DNA from 4 places in the Citrobacter sp. Marseille-Q6884 genome. Region 1 is predicted to be linked to each of the others. Evidence: predicted binding sites of a transcription regulator. Region 1 holds the regulator's gene; each other region holds the start of a gene.

Region 1 (4,257 bases):
ACGGCCTGGATAAAGCGCAGTACCAACAGACCTGTGGCGTTTTCAACCCATAACATGCCCAGACTTCCCAGCGCGAAGATGGATAAACCCAGCAGCAAAATCGGCTTGCGACCGTAGCGGTCGGAGAGTGGCCCCCACAGAAGTTGCGCGACGGCAAAACCGGCTAAGAACAGACTCAGGCTGGCGCTGACGGCAGACGCAGGGGTTTGCAGATCGGACTGAATAGCAGCAAAGGCGGGCAAATACATATCCGTTGCCAGAAAGCCGAGCACGCTAAGACCGGCCAGCCAGACTAAAAACCCTTTTCCAGGTTGCATAATTGTTTCTCTTTTTAGCAGTAATACAGTGCCGCAGAGTGTAGTGAGTGTAATTCTCGCTGTGAAACGCTAATATTTGTTTACTGGTTTCAAATTTTTTGTAGGCAGAGTATGTGGTCAGAATATTCACTTGAAGTGGTTGATGCTGTGGCGCGTAACGGAAGCTTTAGTTCGGCTGCGCAGGAGTTGCACCGTGTACCCTCCGCGGTGAGTTATACCGTGCGCCAACTGGAAGAGTGGCTTGCTGTGCCGCTTTTCGAACGACGTCATCGGGATGTGGAATTAACGCCTGCGGGTGTATGGTTTTTAAAAGAGGGTCGGTCTGTTATCAAAAAAATGCAGATCACACGTCAGCAATGTCAACAAATCGCCAATGGCTGGCGAGGGCAGTTGGCGATTGCGGTAGACAATATTGTTCGGCCAGAACGAACCCGACAAATGATTGTGGATTTTTATCGTCACTTTGATGATGTGGAACTGCTGGTGTTCCAGGAGGTGTTTAACGGCGTCTGGGATGCACTCTCTGATGGTCGCGTTGAACTGGCTATCGGCGCCACGCAGGCGATCCCGGTGGGGGAACGTTACACGTTTCGCGATATGGGAATGCTGAGCTGGAGTTGTGTGGTGGCAAGTCATCATCCGTTGGCCTCGCTTCCCGGACCGCTCAGTGACGATACGTTGCGCAACTGGCCGTCGTTGGTGCGCGAAGACACCTCCCGCACATTACCGAAGCGAATCACCTGGCTGCTTGATAACCAAAAGCGCGTTGTGGTGCCTGACTGGGAATCTTCGGCGACCTGTTTATCGGCGGGGCTGTGTGTGGGTATGGTGCCGACGCATTTTGCGAAACCGTGGATCGATAGCGGCAAGTGGGTTGCGTTACAGCTTGAAAATCCCTTCCCTGATGCCGCCTGTTGCCTGACCTGGCAACAAAACGATATGTCACCGGCATTAAGCTGGCTGTTGGATTATCTGGGGGATAGCGAAACGCTGAATAAAGAGTGGTTGCGGGAGCCTGAAGAGACTCCCGCATAGTACGCTTAACGACGATAATCGCGGAACGGACCGTCAGCAACGGAGCGACGTTCAACCAGGCGCGGGTGCACCTCGATGGACTGCGACTCTTCGCGCTTATTCACGATACGGTCTAACAGCATGTTAAAGGCCGTTTCGCCGAGTGAATCTTTTGGCTGATGAATGGTGGTCAATGCTGGCGTGAAGAAGCGCGCGTTGCGCACGTTATCGTAACCGATCAACGACACATCCTGCGGAACGCGTAAACCCATCTCGTCAGCGGCGCAAAGCGCGCCCATGGCCATAATATCCCCGCCACAAAAGACCGCTGTCGGACGGTGGGACTGAGAGAGGATTTGCTGCATCGCGCGGTAACCTGATTCAGGCTCGAAATCGCCCTGGACAATCCAGTTTTCCGGCACTTTAATCAGCGCTTCTTCCATGGCTTTCATAAAGCCAGCCAGACGACCCGCGCCGGTGTTGCGCTCCATCGGGCCAGGGATCACGCCAATCTCACGGTGGCCGCGCTCAATCAGGTACCGACCTGCCATATAACCACCTTCGAAGGCGTTATCAATGACGGTATCGGTAAAATCGGCTTTGGCCTCGCCCCAGTCCATAACGACCATAGGAATATGGCGATACTCTTCGAGCATGGAAAGCAGGGACTCCGGGTACTCAGAGCACATGACCAGCAGGCCATCCACGCGCTTTTGCGCCATCATGGAGAGATATGCCTGCTGTTTTTCGAGGCTATTCCATGCGTTGCCCAGAATCAGCGTATAGCCTTTCTGGAAGCAATTTTTTTCGACGGCTTCGATAATTTCAGCGAAGTAGGCCGCTTCACTACTGGTCGCCAGCAAGCCGATCGATTTGGTGTGATTCACCTTCAGGCTGCGCGCTACTGCGCTGGGGGAGTAGTGCAGCTCTTTAATCGCCGCCCAGACAGCATTACGGGTTTCTTCCGCGACAAAACGCGTCTTGTTAATTACGTGTGATACGGTTGTAGTGGAAACGTTTGCTCGCTTCGCTACATCTTTAATTGTTGCCATTACATCTCACTCCAGACCATATCCTAAGCTCCTGAGAATACTCCAGGTAAACGTTTGCCTTTAAACACCCTGACCACAACGTCAGGGTTGCGGCACGCCGGGAAAACGACACGGAACGTCAGAAAGGGGTCAATGGCCGGTACGCTAATCAAGTAAGCGTCGAATTTTGTCTGATCTTAACGAAAAGGGGAAGAGTTAAAAGCAGTTATCAATATAAATCGTGAGAGATTTTTGCGTTCAAGTGTGCAAAAATGCGCAATATCACTTTTTGTGTGGGAATAAAAAGGAGAAAACTTGATGAGCACCGATCTGAAATTTTCGTTAGTCACCACCATTATTGTTCTGGGTCTGATTGTAGCGGGTGGTTTGACCGCGGCACTGCATTGATTTATCCCGAGGGAGAACGCTCTCCCTCATCCCACCTGTTTGTCTTTCCCTCCTATTGTTTGCGAATAAGCAAAAGTCTTTTGCAGTTTTGTTAACTTTATTATTTTTGCGATCAATGTCATGCTTTTGCACTCTTATCGGGTGTCGTGCCACGGCTCGACGTTATGGAGTCGATGTATGAAAATAAATTATCCCTTATTGGCGCTGGCAATTGGTGCGTTTGGTATTGGCACGACTGAATTTTCCCCTATGGGATTATTGCCCGTCATCGCCAGGGGCGTGGATGTCTCCATTCCTGCGGCGGGGATGCTAATTAGCGCCTACGCGGTGGGGGTGATGATTGGCGCGCCGCTGATGACATTACTGCTTTCGCATCGTGCGCGTCGCAATGCGCTCATTTTTCTGATGGCGATTTTTACGCTGGGCAATGTGCTTTCGGCAATATCGCCGGACTACACCACGCTTATGTTGTCGCGTATCTTGACCAGTCTTAACCATGGGGCGTTTTTTGGGCTCGGTTCCGTTGTGGCGGCAAGTGTTGTGCCAAAGCACAAGCAGGCCAGCGCAGTCGCGACCATGTTTATGGGATTAACCATTGCCAATATTGGCGGCGTTCCTGCCGCGACCTGGCTCGGTGAAACTATCGGCTGGCGTATGTCGTTTATGGCGACAGCCGGTCTGGGTGTTATCGCGATGGTCAGTCTGTTCTTCTCACTCCCCAAAGGCGGGGCGGGAGAGCGGCCCGATGTGCGCAAAGAACTTGCCGTATTACTGCGCCCGCAAGTGTTATCCGCGCTTCTCACCACCGTACTGGGGGCCGGCGCGATGTTCACCCTCTATACCTACATTTCGCCGGTGTTGCACAGTATCACCCATGCAACCCCCGCCTTTGTGACCGGCATGCTGGTGCTGATAGGCGTCGGGTTTTCCATCGGTAACTATCTGGGTGGGCGACTGGCGGACCGTTCGGTGAATGGCACGCTGAAAGGATTTTTGCTGTTGCTGATGGTTATTATGCTGGCGATTCCGTTTCTGGCGCGTAACGAGTTGGGCGCTGCCATCAGTATGGTGGTGTGGGGCGCGGCCACGTTTGCCGTCGTTCCGCCGTTGCAGATGCGCGTAATGCGCGTTGCCAGTGAAGCGCCAGGGCTCTCTTCATCAGTCAATATTGGCGCATTTAATCTGGGGAATGCGCTGGGTGCGGCCGCGGGCGGTGCGGTGATTTCTGGCGGCTTAGGCTACAGTTTTGTTCCGGTGATGGGGGCGATTGTGGCAGGGCTGGCTTTATTGCTGGTCTTTATTTCGGCGAGAAGACAACCCGAAGAAGTCTGTACTGCCGCAAGCTAATCACGCTAAAACGCAGAAGGGAGTCCCTTCTGCGTTGTCATATTTACGCAGCGAAGTTCTTCGCAACAAATTCCCAGTTAACCAGCGCCCAGAAATGTTCCAGGTAGCCAGGACGGGCATTGCGATAGTCGATGTAGTAG
Region 2 (4,257 bases), on a different contig from region 1:
ATATCCCGGCCATCATGGTGGTGCGCCCGCTGAGCGATCCAGATTTTGATTTTGTCGGTACTGATAACTTCCTCGGTACCCAGATGGCGACAACGCATCTGCTAAAGATGGGGCATCAGAATATTGCCTTTATTGGCGGCAGTCCGACTTCCGGTACCCGGGCGCAGCGTATTGGCGGTTTTACCAGTACGCTGCTGGAGAGCGGCATTTCCCCGAATCCGAACTGGATTGTCACCGCGCAGGCCAGCCAGATTGATGGCGCGAAGGTGGCAGAATCGCTATTGTCGCGTTATCCGCAGATTACTGCCGCCGTTTGCTATCAGGATATTGTCGCGCTGGGGGTGATGCAGGCGCTGCGTAAAATGGGACGTGAACCGGGACGCGATTTTGCGCTGGTGGGCTTCGATGATATTACCGAAGCGGCGCTGGTGCAGCCTGCGCTGACCACCGTTTCGGTGGCGGCAAAAGAGATTGGTCGTAAAGCGGGAGAGCTGCTCTATAGCCGGATTCAGGGCAATAATGAGCCGCCGAAACGTATTATTCTGCCCCCCGCGTTGGTGGTGCGAGAGTCATGCGGTTTTTGCTGATCGTCATGCCTTTTACTGATATCTCTCCCTGTTTATCATTAAATTCTAATTATCGATGTTTTCGGCTGGCGGTGCAGCGATGCGCTGGTTAATCTGAAAACGATTCACGCAAAATTAACAAAAGAGAATAGCTATGCATGATGCACAAATCCGCGTTGCCATCGCGGGAGCCGGAGGACGCATGGGGCGTCAGTTGATTCAGGCCACTCTCGGCATGGATGGCGTACAGCTTGGTGCGGCGCTGGAGCGCGAAGGATCTTCCTTGTTGGGAAGCGATGCCGGTGAATTAGCGGGCGCCGGTAAAACGGGCGTTACCGTGCAGAGCAGTCTTGAGGCCATCAAAGATGACTTCGATGTTTTTATCGATTTTACCCGCCCGGAAGGCACGTTGACGCATCTGGCGTTTTGTCGTCAGCATGGCAAAGGGATGGTCATCGGGACGACCGGCTTTGATGAGGCGGGCAAACAGGCTATTCACGATGCGGCGCAGGATATTGGCATTGTCTTTGCCGCAAACTTTAGCGTGGGCGTTAACGTCATGCTGAAGTTACTCGAGAAAGCGGCGAAAGTGATGGGGGATTACACCGACATTGAGATTATTGAAGCTCACCATCGTCATAAAGTGGATGCGCCGTCAGGCACCGCGCTGGCTATGGGAGAAGCGATTGCCGGGGCGCTGGGTAAAGATCTCAAAACATGCGCTGTCTATAGCCGTGAAGGCTATACCGGTGAGCGTGTGCCAGGTTCTATCGGCTTTGCCACAGTACGTGCGGGCGATATCGTAGGGGAACATACCGCAATGTTCGCTGATATCGGTGAGCGTATCGAGATTACACATAAAGCATCCAGTCGTATGACGTTTGCCAATGGCGCAGTGAGATCGGCAATTTGGTTGAAATCTAAGTTAAATGGTCTTTTTGATATGCGAGATGTGCTTGATTTAGGCAGTTTATAACGATTAATTTACCCTTCGTGATGTGGTTATGGTAATCATAATTACTTGATTACATAGGGCAATATTTTATTGCCCTTTTATTTTTTCGTTTAAATCATCATTATTAATATGAGTGGCTTGTTTTTATAAGTTTAGTCATCTGTTTTTGTTGCTTCATTGTAAATTTTGACCAAATGGTCCACTTTTTTGTGTGCTCTCATTCTTTTTTACACTCATTCTGTTCCGCAAGCGTTTTCCAACCCAACTTAGCTGATCTTTTTGCCTGTTAAATCGTATGATTTGTCCCAGTGGCGTAAAATAATAATAAAAATTCCCCTTTCGGGTAGACTTTTGTCCGGGCTATCTCTAGAATGCCGCCGTTTGCCAGAAATCCATAGGTAAGCAAATTTGCATTGATTCAGAATGTCAAAATGAATTAATATGCAAATAAAGTGAGTGAATATTCTCTGGAGGGTGTTTTGATTAAGTCAGCGCTATTGGTTCTGGAAGACGGAACCCAGTTTCACGGTCGGGCCATAGGGGCAACAGGTTCGGCGGTTGGGGAAGTCGTTTTCAATACTTCAATGACCGGTTATCAAGAAATCCTCACTGATCCTTCCTATTCCCGCCAAATCGTCACTCTTACTTATCCTCATATCGGCAATGTCGGCACCAATGAAGCCGATGCAGAATCTTCCCAGGTACACGCGCAAGGTCTGGTCATCCGCGACCTGCCGCTGATTGCCAGCAACTTCCGTGATACCGAAGACCTCTCTTCTTACCTGAAGCGCCATAACATCGTGGCGATTGCCGATATCGATACCCGTAAGCTGACGCGTCTGCTGCGTGAAAAGGGTGCACAAAATGGCTGCATCATCGCAGGGGATAACCTGGATGCGGCACTGGCGCTGGAAAAGGCGAAGTCCTTCCCGGGCCTGAACGGCATGGATCTGGCGAAAGAAGTGACCACTGCAGAGCCTTATCACTGGACGCAGGGGAGCTGGACGCTGGCAGGCGATCTGCCGGAAGCGAAATCAGCAGATGAACTTCCGTTCCACGTCGTGGCTTACGATTTTGGCGCCAAACGCAACATTCTGCGTATGCTGGTGGACCGCGGCTGCCGCCTGACGGTCGTGCCTGCACAAACCTCCGCAGAAGACGTCCTGAAGATGAATCCGGATGGCATCTTCCTGTCTAACGGTCCTGGTGACCCGGCGCCGTGTGATTATGCGATTGCCGCGATTCAGAAATTCCTCGAAACCGATATTCCGGTATTTGGCATCTGCCTCGGCCATCAGTTACTGGCGCTGGCAAGTGGTGCGAAGACCATCAAAATGAAGTTCGGCCATCACGGCGGCAACCATCCGGTGAAAGATATTGATAACAACACCGTGATGATTACCGCGCAGAACCACGGTTTTGCGGTCGATGAAGCCTCCATGCCTGCTAACCTGCGTGTTACGCATAAATCGCTGTTCGATGGCACCCTTCAGGGGATCCACCGCACCGACAAACCGGCGTTTAGCTTCCAGGGCCACCCTGAAGCCAGCCCGGGGCCGCATGATGCTGCGCCGCTGTTCGACCACTTTATCGAGTTAATTGAGCTTTACCGTCAGTCCGCGAAATAATCAGGAGTTAATAGAGCCATGCCAAAACGTACAGACATAAAAAGTATCCTGATTCTGGGCGCGGGTCCGATTGTTATCGGCCAGGCGTGTGAGTTTGACTATTCCGGTGCGCAGGCGTGTAAAGCCCTGCGTGAAGAGGGTTACCGCGTTATCCTGGTGAACTCCAACCCGGCCACCATTATGACCGACCCGGAAATGGCCGATGCGACCTACATCGAGCCGATTCACTGGGAAGTCGTACGTAAAATCATTGAAAAAGAGCGCCCGGATGCGGTGCTGCCGACCATGGGCGGACAGACGGCGCTGAACTGCGCGTTGGAACTGGAACGTCAGGGCGTGCTGGAAGAGTTTGGCGTTACCATGATTGGCGCCACGGCGGATGCGATTGATAAAGCAGAAGACCGCCGTCGCTTCGATATCGCGATGAAGAAAATTGGTCTCGATACCGCGCGTTCTGGCATCGCACACACCATGGAAGAAGCGCTGGCGGTTGCCGCTGACGTTGGCTTCCCGTGCATCATCCGTCCGTCCTTTACCATGGGCGGCACCGGTGGTGGTATCGCTTATAACCGCGAAGAATTCGAAGAAATCTGCGAGCGCGGTCTGGATCTCTCCCCAACCAACGAGCTGCTGATTGATGAGTCGCTGATTGGCTGGAAAGAGTACGAGATGGAAGTGGTACGTGATAAAAACGACAACTGCATCATCGTCTGCTCTATCGAAAACTTTGATGCGATGGGTATCCACACCGGTGACTCCATCACTGTCGCACCAGCGCAAACGCTGACCGACAAAGAATACCAAATCATGCGTAACGCCTCGATGGCCGTACTGCGTGAAATCGGCGTCGAAACCGGCGGTTCTAACGTCCAGTTTGCGGTTAACCCGAAAAACGGTCGCCTGATTGTCATCGAAATGAACCCGCGTGTTTCCCGCTCTTCGGCGCTGGCGTCGAAAGCGACCGGTTTCCCGATTGCCAAAGTGGCGGCAAAACTGGCCGTGGGCTACACCCTCGATGAACTGATGAACGATATTACCGGCGGACGTACTCCGGCATCGTTCGAACCGTCTATCGACTACGTAGTGACCAAAATCCCGCGCTTTAACT
Region 3 (4,257 bases), on a different contig from region 1:
TGCACCGGACAACCCGGTCATGAGCGTGGTGGTAAAGGTCATCAGCTTTTCTGAATCTATCCGTTGCAGCATGCGTTCGGGTGACATATGCAGATTAAGAAACGGCATCATATCCTGTAGATACAGTATCTTGCGCGTGAGCTCCTTGTTGTACTTCGGTAGCATGGCGAGGAACTCATTGATTGACGCGGCAAGAACGCCCACCAACGCCGTGAGCACAATCAGCATCACCATCACCACCAGCGTAATGGCGAGGGGGCGGCTGACGCCCCGGCGAATAAACCAGGTGACCAGCGGGTTCAGTACAATGGCAAAAAAGAGGGCCAGCAGCAGCTGCACGATAATATCTGCGGCGGCATGTATACCCGCGAGGATAACAACCAGTGCGGCAAGTTTGAGCAAAATATGCAAACCCGTTTTATCGGGTTGAGAGGTTGTCATGTCGTCTTCCTGTTTGTGTTTTGCATTAAGTGTAGCGGCTGGCTTGCGACAGATATTCCTAATCTGGCTACTGATTTCTGACCGGCAACATGGTAGAAATGAAACAATGTTGTAAAAATGTGGTGACCCTCCATGCCCGAACCCGTCGTTGAACCGACGCTAAGCGGATTACGCCTCAATCTGCGCATTGTCTCCGTGGTGATGTTTAATTTCGCCAGCTACCTGACCATCGGCCTGCCGCTCGCGGTATTGCCGGGATATGTTCATGATGTGATGGGCTTTAGCGCCTTCTGGGCCGGGCTGGTTATCAGCTTGCAGTACTTCGCTACGCTGGTGAGTCGCCCTCATGCGGGTCGATATGCCGATCTGCTGGGGCCGAAAAAAATCGTGGTTTTCGGGCTGTGCGGCTGCTTCTTAAGTGGTCTGGGCTATTTGCTGGCGGGCATGACGAGCGTCTGGCCGATGGCGAGCTTACTGTTGCTGTGCCTGGGACGTGTGATTCTGGGGATCGGGCAAAGTTTTGCCGGTACAGGATCAACGTTGTGGGGTGTGGGCGTTGTGGGCTCCATACATATCGGGCGGGTGATTTCATGGAATGGCATCGTCACTTATGGCGCGATGGCGATTGGCGCACCGCTTGGCGTGCTGTGCTATGCCTGGGGCGGCTTACACGGGCTGGCGCTGACCATCATGGGCGTCGCGCTGCTGGCAATAGCGCTGGCGTTACCGCGCCCGACGGTGAAGGCCAGCAAGGGCAAACCGCTGCCGTTTCGCGCGGTGCTTGGCCGCGTCTGGTTGTACGGCATGGCGCTGGCGCTTGCCTCCGCCGGTTTTGGCGTCATCGCCACCTTTATTACGCTGTTTTATGATGCCAAAGGCTGGGATGGCGCGGCGTTCGCCCTGACGCTTTTCAGTTGCACGTTCGTCGGTACCCGCTTGCTATTCCCGAATGGCATCAATCGCCTGGGCGGTTTAAATGTGGCGATGATCTGCTTTAGCGTTGAGATTGTTGGGTTGTTGCTGGTGGGGCTGGCATCCATGCCGTGGATGGCGAAAGTGGGCGTTCTGCTGGCAGGCGCCGGGTTCTCGCTGGTTTTCCCTGCGTTGGGCGTGGTGGCAGTAAAAGCGGTACCGCAACAAAATCAGGGTGCTGCGCTGGCAACGTATACGGTGTTTATGGATTTATCGCTGGGGGTTACCGGACCGCTGGCGGGACTGGTCATGACATGGGCGGGCGTGCCGGTTATCTATCTGGCGGCAGCCGGGCTGGTGGCGGTGGCGCTGCTGCTGACCTGGCGGTTAAAAAAACGGCCCCCGATGGCGTCACCGGAGGCCGTATCATCGTCTTAACCGTTACTGGATAACCAGGGTGTTAATGATGTTTTCTGCGGTTGTCTGTGCTTTCTGCTGATCGTCAGCAGGCAGAGTGATCTGCAGGGTCAGCAACTGGTTGTCTACTTTACCCAACACTACGGAAGAGTAAGCGGTCTGGCCTTTCGCTGAGATGATGCTGTCTAACTGCTGCAGGGTGTGACCTTTCAGTTCAATAGACTTGTTGGTAACGACCTGCAACTGCGGGTCGCGGCTACGCTGCTGATCTTCCAGACGTTTTGCCAGAACAGCCAGGTCTTCGTTGGTGTTGTCACCCACGATCACAATCACCGCTTTCTGGCCCGTTGCGTCAGAGTAAACGTGCATGTTGTTGGCCTGAGTGCCCAGTTTGCCGCTCTGATCGGTCATGTCTGCTGGCAGGGAAAAACTGAGCTTGCCGTCCAGCAGGTTGACCGGTTGTCCGGTTGCGTTACTTTCTGCGGCAGCACCCTCTGCTGGCGCTTTTGTATCGCTATTATCACAGGCCGCAAGCCCCATAACCAGCAGGCCAATACCGACATATTTAACCAGATTGCGCATTGACTTCTTCCTTTCGATAAACGGCCATAACGGCTCATTCGTCCATCTTATCACAACTCGGAAAATGAACCTTTAACTCGTCTGCAATGCAGAGATTTCAGATTTATCTGCCAGCCTTTTCAGCAACATATTCAGCAACACGCCGTACATCGGCAGGAAGAAAATAATGCTGATCAGCACTTTGAAGCAGTAATCGACAAGCGCGATTTCCATCCAGTGCTCGGCCATAAAGGCATCCGGGCTACGCCAGAAGGCGATGAAGAAGAAGGCCAGCGTGTCGCTGATATTGCCAAACAGCGTGGAGGCGGTGGGCGCGAGCCACCAACGGCGGTTTTGACGCAGGCGGTTAAAGACATGCACATCCAGAATTTGTCCCAGCGCGTAAGCCATAAAACTGGCAGCGGCGATGCGGGCGACAAACAGATTAAAGTGCATAAGCGCGCCGAAACCCTGCCAGGAGCCCATATAGAACAACGACGAAACCACATACGAGATCAACAGCGCAGGAACCATCACCGCAAAGATGATGCGTCGCGCCAACGGTGCGCCAAAAATGCGTACGGTCAGATCGGTCGCCAGAAAAATAAACGGAAAGCTAAAAGCGCCCCACGTGGTATGGAAACCAAAAATGGAGATTGGAAGCTGCACCAGATAGTTGCTGGAGGTGATCACCAGCAGATGAAATAGCGAAAGCCAGAACAACGCTTTTACGCGCTGAGTTTGTGTAAACGGAGTCATATTGTGACCTTTTTGTTGGATGGGGTGAGGGAACCCAATAAAAAACCGTCGCATGATACTGCTTTAAGAGCACATTGCAATGGTTGTTTTTCACGCAATCGTTAACCTGATTGGCTTACACGACAACAGAGCGTAAAATAACGCCGTTTTTTATTGAACGAGACAATGATGAGCGATCTGTTTACTTCTCCTGACCATACCCTTGATGCCCAGGGACTGCGCTGCCCGGAACCCGTCATGATGGTGCGTAAAACCGTGCGCGGCATGCAGGCCGGAGAAACGCTGCTGATTGTCGCGGACGATCCGGCGACAACCCGCGATATTCCGGGCTTCTGTACTTTTATGGAACATGAGCTGGTGGCAAAAGAGACCGACTCTTTGCCGTACCGCTATCTGGTGCGAAAAGGCCAGTAACCGATGCCGGATGTCGCCGCCAAAGCGCTTCATCCGGCAAACAACAATACGTTACCCTTTACGCAACAAGCGCAGCGCGTTGGCCGTCACCAGCACTGTCGCACCTGTATCCGCCAGCACGGCCAGCCACAAACCGGTGATCCCGAGCAGCGTGGTAATCAGGAAAATGCCCTTTAAACCCAGCGCGATCGCAATATTCTGACGAATGTTGGCGTGGGTGGCGCGCGCCAGCGAAATCATTTGTACCAGACCGCGTAGACGGTTGTGGGTCAGGGCCGCGTCAGCGGTTTCCAGCGCGACGTCGGTACCGCTGCCCATGGCGATGCCGATGGTAGCCGCTTTCATCGCCGGGGCGTCGTTAATCCCGTCGCCGACCATGGCCAGCGGAGACTGTTGGTTCAGGCTGGTGACCACCCGAACTTTATCTTCCGGTAACAGCCCTGCGTTGAATTCCAGACCCAGTTCTGCGGCAATGGCTGCCGCGGCGCGTGGGTTATCGCCGGTCAGGATCACCCCTTTCACACCCAACTGATGAAGCTCGCTGATGGCGGTACGGGCGTCATCACGCAGCGTGTCCTGGAGGGCAATGACACCAAGTACGGCATCGTTACGCAGCACCAGCACCACGGTTTGACCCGCGCTTTCAAGTTCACTTATCTGCCCGGCAAAGGCTTCTGCAGGCTGTTTGCCCGCCGCGCAAATCAGTATGCGCTCGCCGTTAACCTGTGCTTCTATCCCTGAACCGACCAGCGC
Region 4 (4,257 bases), 1.3 Mb from region 1:
AAACGACAGTTTGACGTTGAGACCAGGATCGGCATCGTGAGTTTTGGCGTTATGCTCCTGATCGGCGCATTCCGGGTTGTCACGCAGACGCTGCATCTGCCAGGTGGTTTCAGCCCACCACATACGCAACTGAGTGCGGCTTTCGCTGAAGATGGATTGTCCGTTAGCCGTCAGCGTGAAGCGATCACCTGCAACCGCCTGGCCGAGGTGATGTACGCAATCGGCCAGACCGTGTGCCGCCAGAATCGCCTGCACCGCATCACGGTCCGACGCACGAACCTGAATCACTGCGCCCAGCTCTTCATTAAACAGCGCCGCCAGATGATCATCCCCCAGGGAACTGATATCCGCCTCAATACCACAGTGACCGGTAAAAGCCATTTCCGCCAGCGTGACCAGCAGGCCGCCGTCGGAGCGGTCGTGGTAGGCCAGCAGCTTACGTTGCGCGACCAGTGCCTGAATGGCGTCATAGAAGCCTTTCAGTTGCGCCACGTCGCGCACGTCCGCGGGTTTATCACCGAGTTGACGATACACCTGCGCCAGCGCGGTCGCCCCCAGGGCGTTGTGACCTTTGCCGAGATCAATCAGCAACAGCGCATTCTCTTCCGTTGAGAGCTGCGGCGTAATGGTGTGGCGCACATCTTCCACGCGGGCAAACGCGGTAATCACCAGCGACAACGGCGAGGTCATTTCACGCTGTTCGCTACCTTCCTGCCAGCGGGTTTTCATCGACATAGAGTCTTTGCCAACCGGGATCGTCAGGCCAAGCTGAGGACACAATTCTTCCCCTACCGCTTTTACCGCTTCGTACAGCCCGGCATCTTCGCCAGGGTGACCCGCGGCCGCCATCCAGTTTGCCGACAATTTAATACGTTTGATGTCGCCAATCTGTGTGGCGGCAATGTTGGTCAGCGCCTCGCCCACCGCCAGGCGTGCAGAGGCGGAGAAGTCCAGCAGCGCAACAGGTGCGCGCTCACCGATAGACATCGCTTCGCCGTAATAGCTATCAAGGCTGGCAGTGGTCACCGCGCAGTTCGCCACCGGGATCTGCCACGGACCGACCATCTGGTCACGCGATACCATACCGGTGACGGTACGGTCGCCGATGGTCACGAGGAACGTTTTTTCTGCGACCGCAGGCAAGTGCAGAACGCGGTTAACGGCTTCCGCCAGCGTAATCTGCTCACGCACCAACGCGTCGCCTTTGGCTTTCAGCGTCTGCACGTCGCGGGTCATCTTCGGCGTTTTGCCCAGCAGCACGTCCAGCGGCATGTCGATCGGCTGGTTGTCAAAGTGGCTATCGCTCAGGGTCAGATGCTGTTCTTCTGTCGCTTCCCCAATCACCGCATACGGGGCTCGCTCACGCTTACACAACTCGTCAAACAGCGGGAGCTGATCAGCGGCAACCGCCAGCACGTAGCGTTCCTGAGATTCGTTACACCAGATTTCCAGCGGGCTCATACCCGGTTCATCGCTGAGAATATCGCGCAGTTCAAACTTACCGCCACGCCCGCCATCGCTCACCAGCTCCGGCATCGCGTTGGACAAACCGCCTGCGCCCACATCGTGGATGAACAGAATCGGGTTCGCGTCGCCCATCTGCCAGCAACGGTCGATAACCTCCTGGCAACGGCGTTCCATTTCCGGGTTGTCGCGCTGAACGGAAGCGAAATCGAGATCCGCATCAGACTGGCCTGACGCCATGGAAGAGGCTGCGCCACCGCCAAGGCCGATATTCATCGCCGGACCACCCAGCACGATCAGCTTCGCGCCGACGACGATCTCACCTTTTTGCACGTGATCGGCGCGGATGTTGCCGATCCCGCCCGCCAGCATGATAGGTTTGTGGTAGCCGCGCAGCTCTTCGCCGTTGTGGCTGTTCACTTTCTCTTCGTAAGTACGGAAGTAGCCGGTCAGCGCTGGGCGACCAAATTCGTTATTAAACGCCGCGCCGCCCAACGGGCCCTCGGTCATGATATCCAGCGCGGTAACGATACGGTCAGGTTTACCGAAATCTTCTTCCCACGGTTGCTCAAAGCCTGGAATACGCAGGTTGGAAACAGAGAAGCCCACCAGCCCGGCTTTCGGCTTCGCGCCGCGTCCGGTTGCGCCTTCATCACGAATTTCACCGCCGGAGCCCGTTGCCGCGCCCGGCCACGGCGAAATCGCCGTCGGGTGGTTGTGTGTTTCTACCTTCATCAGGATATGCGCAGGCTCCTGATGGAAATCGTAGCGACCCGTCTGATGGTCGGCAAAGTAGCGACCCACCTCAGAACCTTCCATGACGGCGGCGTTATCTTTATACGCAGACAGAACGTGATCCGGCGTGGTTTCGAAGGTGTTTTTAATCATTTTGAACAGCGACTTTGGCTGCTCTTTACCGTCGATAACCCAATCGGCGTTAAAAATCTTATGGCGGCAGTGCTCAGAGTTAGCCTGCGCGAACATATACAGTTCGATATCGTTCGGGTTGCGTCCCAGTTTCGTAAACGCATCCTGTAAGTAGTCGATTTCGTCATCAGCCAGTGCCAGGCCCAGACGCAGGTTGGCATCGATCAGCGCCTGACGGCCTTCACCGAGCAGATCCACACTGGCAACCGGTGCAGGCTGGTGATGAACAAACAGTTTTTCTGCTTCGTTCAAGTCAAAGAAGACCGTTTCCATCATGCGGTCATGCAGAAGCGCGGCTACCGCCTGCCACTGTTCAGCGGTCAGCGTCGAGGCTTCAACATACCAGGCGATACCCCGCTCCAGGCGGCTAATTTGCTGCAAGCCGCAGTTGTGGGCAATGTCAGTCGCTTTAGAAGACCAGGGGGAGATGGTGCCCGGACGAGGCGTAACCAGTAACAGTTTTCCTTCAGGGGCATGGCTGTGAAGCGCAGGACCATATTTCAACAGGCGTGCAAGTTGCGCATGCTCATCCTCGTTTAACGGGGCATTCAGGTCAGCAAAATGGACATACTCAGCGTAAATATTGTGGACCTGAAGATTGGCCGCCTGAAAACGCGCCAGCAGTTTGTTAATACGGAATGCAGACAGTGCAGGCGAACCACGCAGAATTTCCATCATAAGTCTCTCGTCTTCGAAGCGCCTGAGGCGCTTATAAGTGTGCGCAAGGGGGGAAACGGGCGTCATTATAAAGAATCTGACGCACAGACGAAACCGTTTGCGTCGAAATAAAATCACGGCCTTCTGTTGTCATCAAATGCGGTCTGATTTCTGAATGAGTTGCCAACTGACGCAAGTTTAAGCAAAATGCCGCACATTAATGACTAATTCACTTCTTAATCACGACAACAGCAGGCTGAGACAACGCACGGTTCAGAGAATTAACTAATTGAAAAAATTAAAGATTAATTATCTGTTCATCGGCATATTGACGCTGCTGCTGGCAGCGGCCCTCTGGCCATCTATCCCCTGGTTCGGTAAAGCCGACAATCGTATCGCCGCGATCCAAGCGCGGGGAGTGTTGCGCGTCAGTACCATAGACTCACCGTTAACGCACTCCACGCTCAACGGCAAAACGTTTGGCCTGGATTATGAGCTGACCCAACAGTTCGCTGACTATTTAGGTGTGAAGTTAAAAATCACGGTGCGCCAGAACATCAGTCAGCTTTTTGATGACCTGGATAACGGTGAAGCGGATCTCTTAGCCGCGGGTCTGGTCTACAACAGTGAACGCGTTAAAAACTATCAGCCTGGCCCCACCTACTATTCTGTTTCACAACAGCTGGTGTACCGGGTCGGGCAATATCGTCCCCGCACGCTTGCTACTGTGAATGAAAATCAGCTGACCATCGCGCCCGGGCACGTTGTGGTAAACGATCTCCAGCAGCTAAAAGAGAAAAAATATCCCGATCTCAGCTGGAAGGTGGATGACAAAAAGGGAACGACGGAACTGCTTGATGAGGTCGTCGCCGGTAAACTGGACTACACCATTGCCGATTCAGTGGCTATCAGCCTGTACCAGCGCGTACACCCTGAACTGGCCGTCGCGCTGGATGTCTCCGACGAGCAACCTGTGACCTGGTTTAGTCCTCTGGATAACGACAATACCTTGTCCGCCGCCCTGTTGGATTTCTTTAACACCATGAATGAAGACGGTTCGCTGGCGCGGCTGGAGGAGAAATATCTGGGGCATGGCGATGATTTTGATTATGTCGATACCCGCACTTTTTTACGCGCGGTAGATAGCGTATTGCCGGATCTCAAACCTTTGTTTGAAAAGTATGCCCAAGAGATAGACTGGCGACTGCT

The links. Region 1 encodes PurR, which represses purine synthesis genes. Its sites were predicted from a motif close to CANGCAAACGTTTGCNTG; they were not measured.
Region 2: the regulator PurR is predicted to act here: its motif matches at 1,892-1,909, upstream of carA (glutamine-hydrolyzing carbamoyl-phosphate synthase small subunit).
Region 3: the regulator PurR is predicted to act here: its motif matches at 3,182-3,199, upstream of tusA (sulfurtransferase TusA).
Region 4: the regulator PurR is predicted to act here: its motif matches at 3,156-3,173, upstream of purL (phosphoribosylformylglycinamidine synthase).

The regions. Positions count from the first base shown of each region.
Region 1 is NZ_CAMDRE010000002.1:1,497,949-1,502,205, reverse strand. It holds gene punC (purine nucleoside transporter PunC) at 1-317, opposite strand, end outside; gene punR (DNA-binding transcriptional activator PunR) at 429-1,352, shown strand; gene purR (HTH-type transcriptional repressor PurR) at 1,358-2,383, opposite strand; gene cydH (cytochrome bd-I accessory subunit CydH) at 2,681-2,770, shown strand; gene N7268_RS22315 (MFS transporter) at 2,948-4,117, shown strand; gene sodB (superoxide dismutase [Fe]) at 4,161-4,257, opposite strand, start outside.
Region 2 is NZ_CAMDRE010000001.1:1,832,254-1,836,510, forward strand. It holds gene N7268_RS08725 (LacI family DNA-binding transcriptional regulator) at 1-587, shown strand, start outside; gene dapB (4-hydroxy-tetrahydrodipicolinate reductase) at 721-1,542, shown strand; gene carA (glutamine-hydrolyzing carbamoyl-phosphate synthase small subunit) at 2,001-3,149, shown strand; gene carB (carbamoyl-phosphate synthase large subunit) at 3,168-4,257, shown strand, end outside.
Region 3 is NZ_CAMDRE010000001.1:879,887-884,143, reverse strand. It holds gene N7268_RS04280 (AI-2E family transporter) at 1-441, opposite strand, end outside; gene N7268_RS04275 (MFS transporter) at 574-1,791, shown strand; gene N7268_RS04270 (DcrB family lipoprotein) at 1,795-2,352, opposite strand; gene N7268_RS04265 (7-cyano-7-deazaguanine/7-aminomethyl-7-deazaguanine transporter) at 2,425-3,090, opposite strand; gene tusA (sulfurtransferase TusA) at 3,259-3,504, shown strand; gene zntA (Zn(II)/Cd(II)/Pb(II) translocating P-type ATPase ZntA) at 3,556-4,257, opposite strand, start outside.
Region 4 is NZ_CAMDRE010000002.1:163,689-167,945, reverse strand. It holds gene purL (phosphoribosylformylglycinamidine synthase) at 1-3,069, opposite strand, end outside; gene mltF (membrane-bound lytic murein transglycosylase MltF) at 3,338-4,257, shown strand, end outside.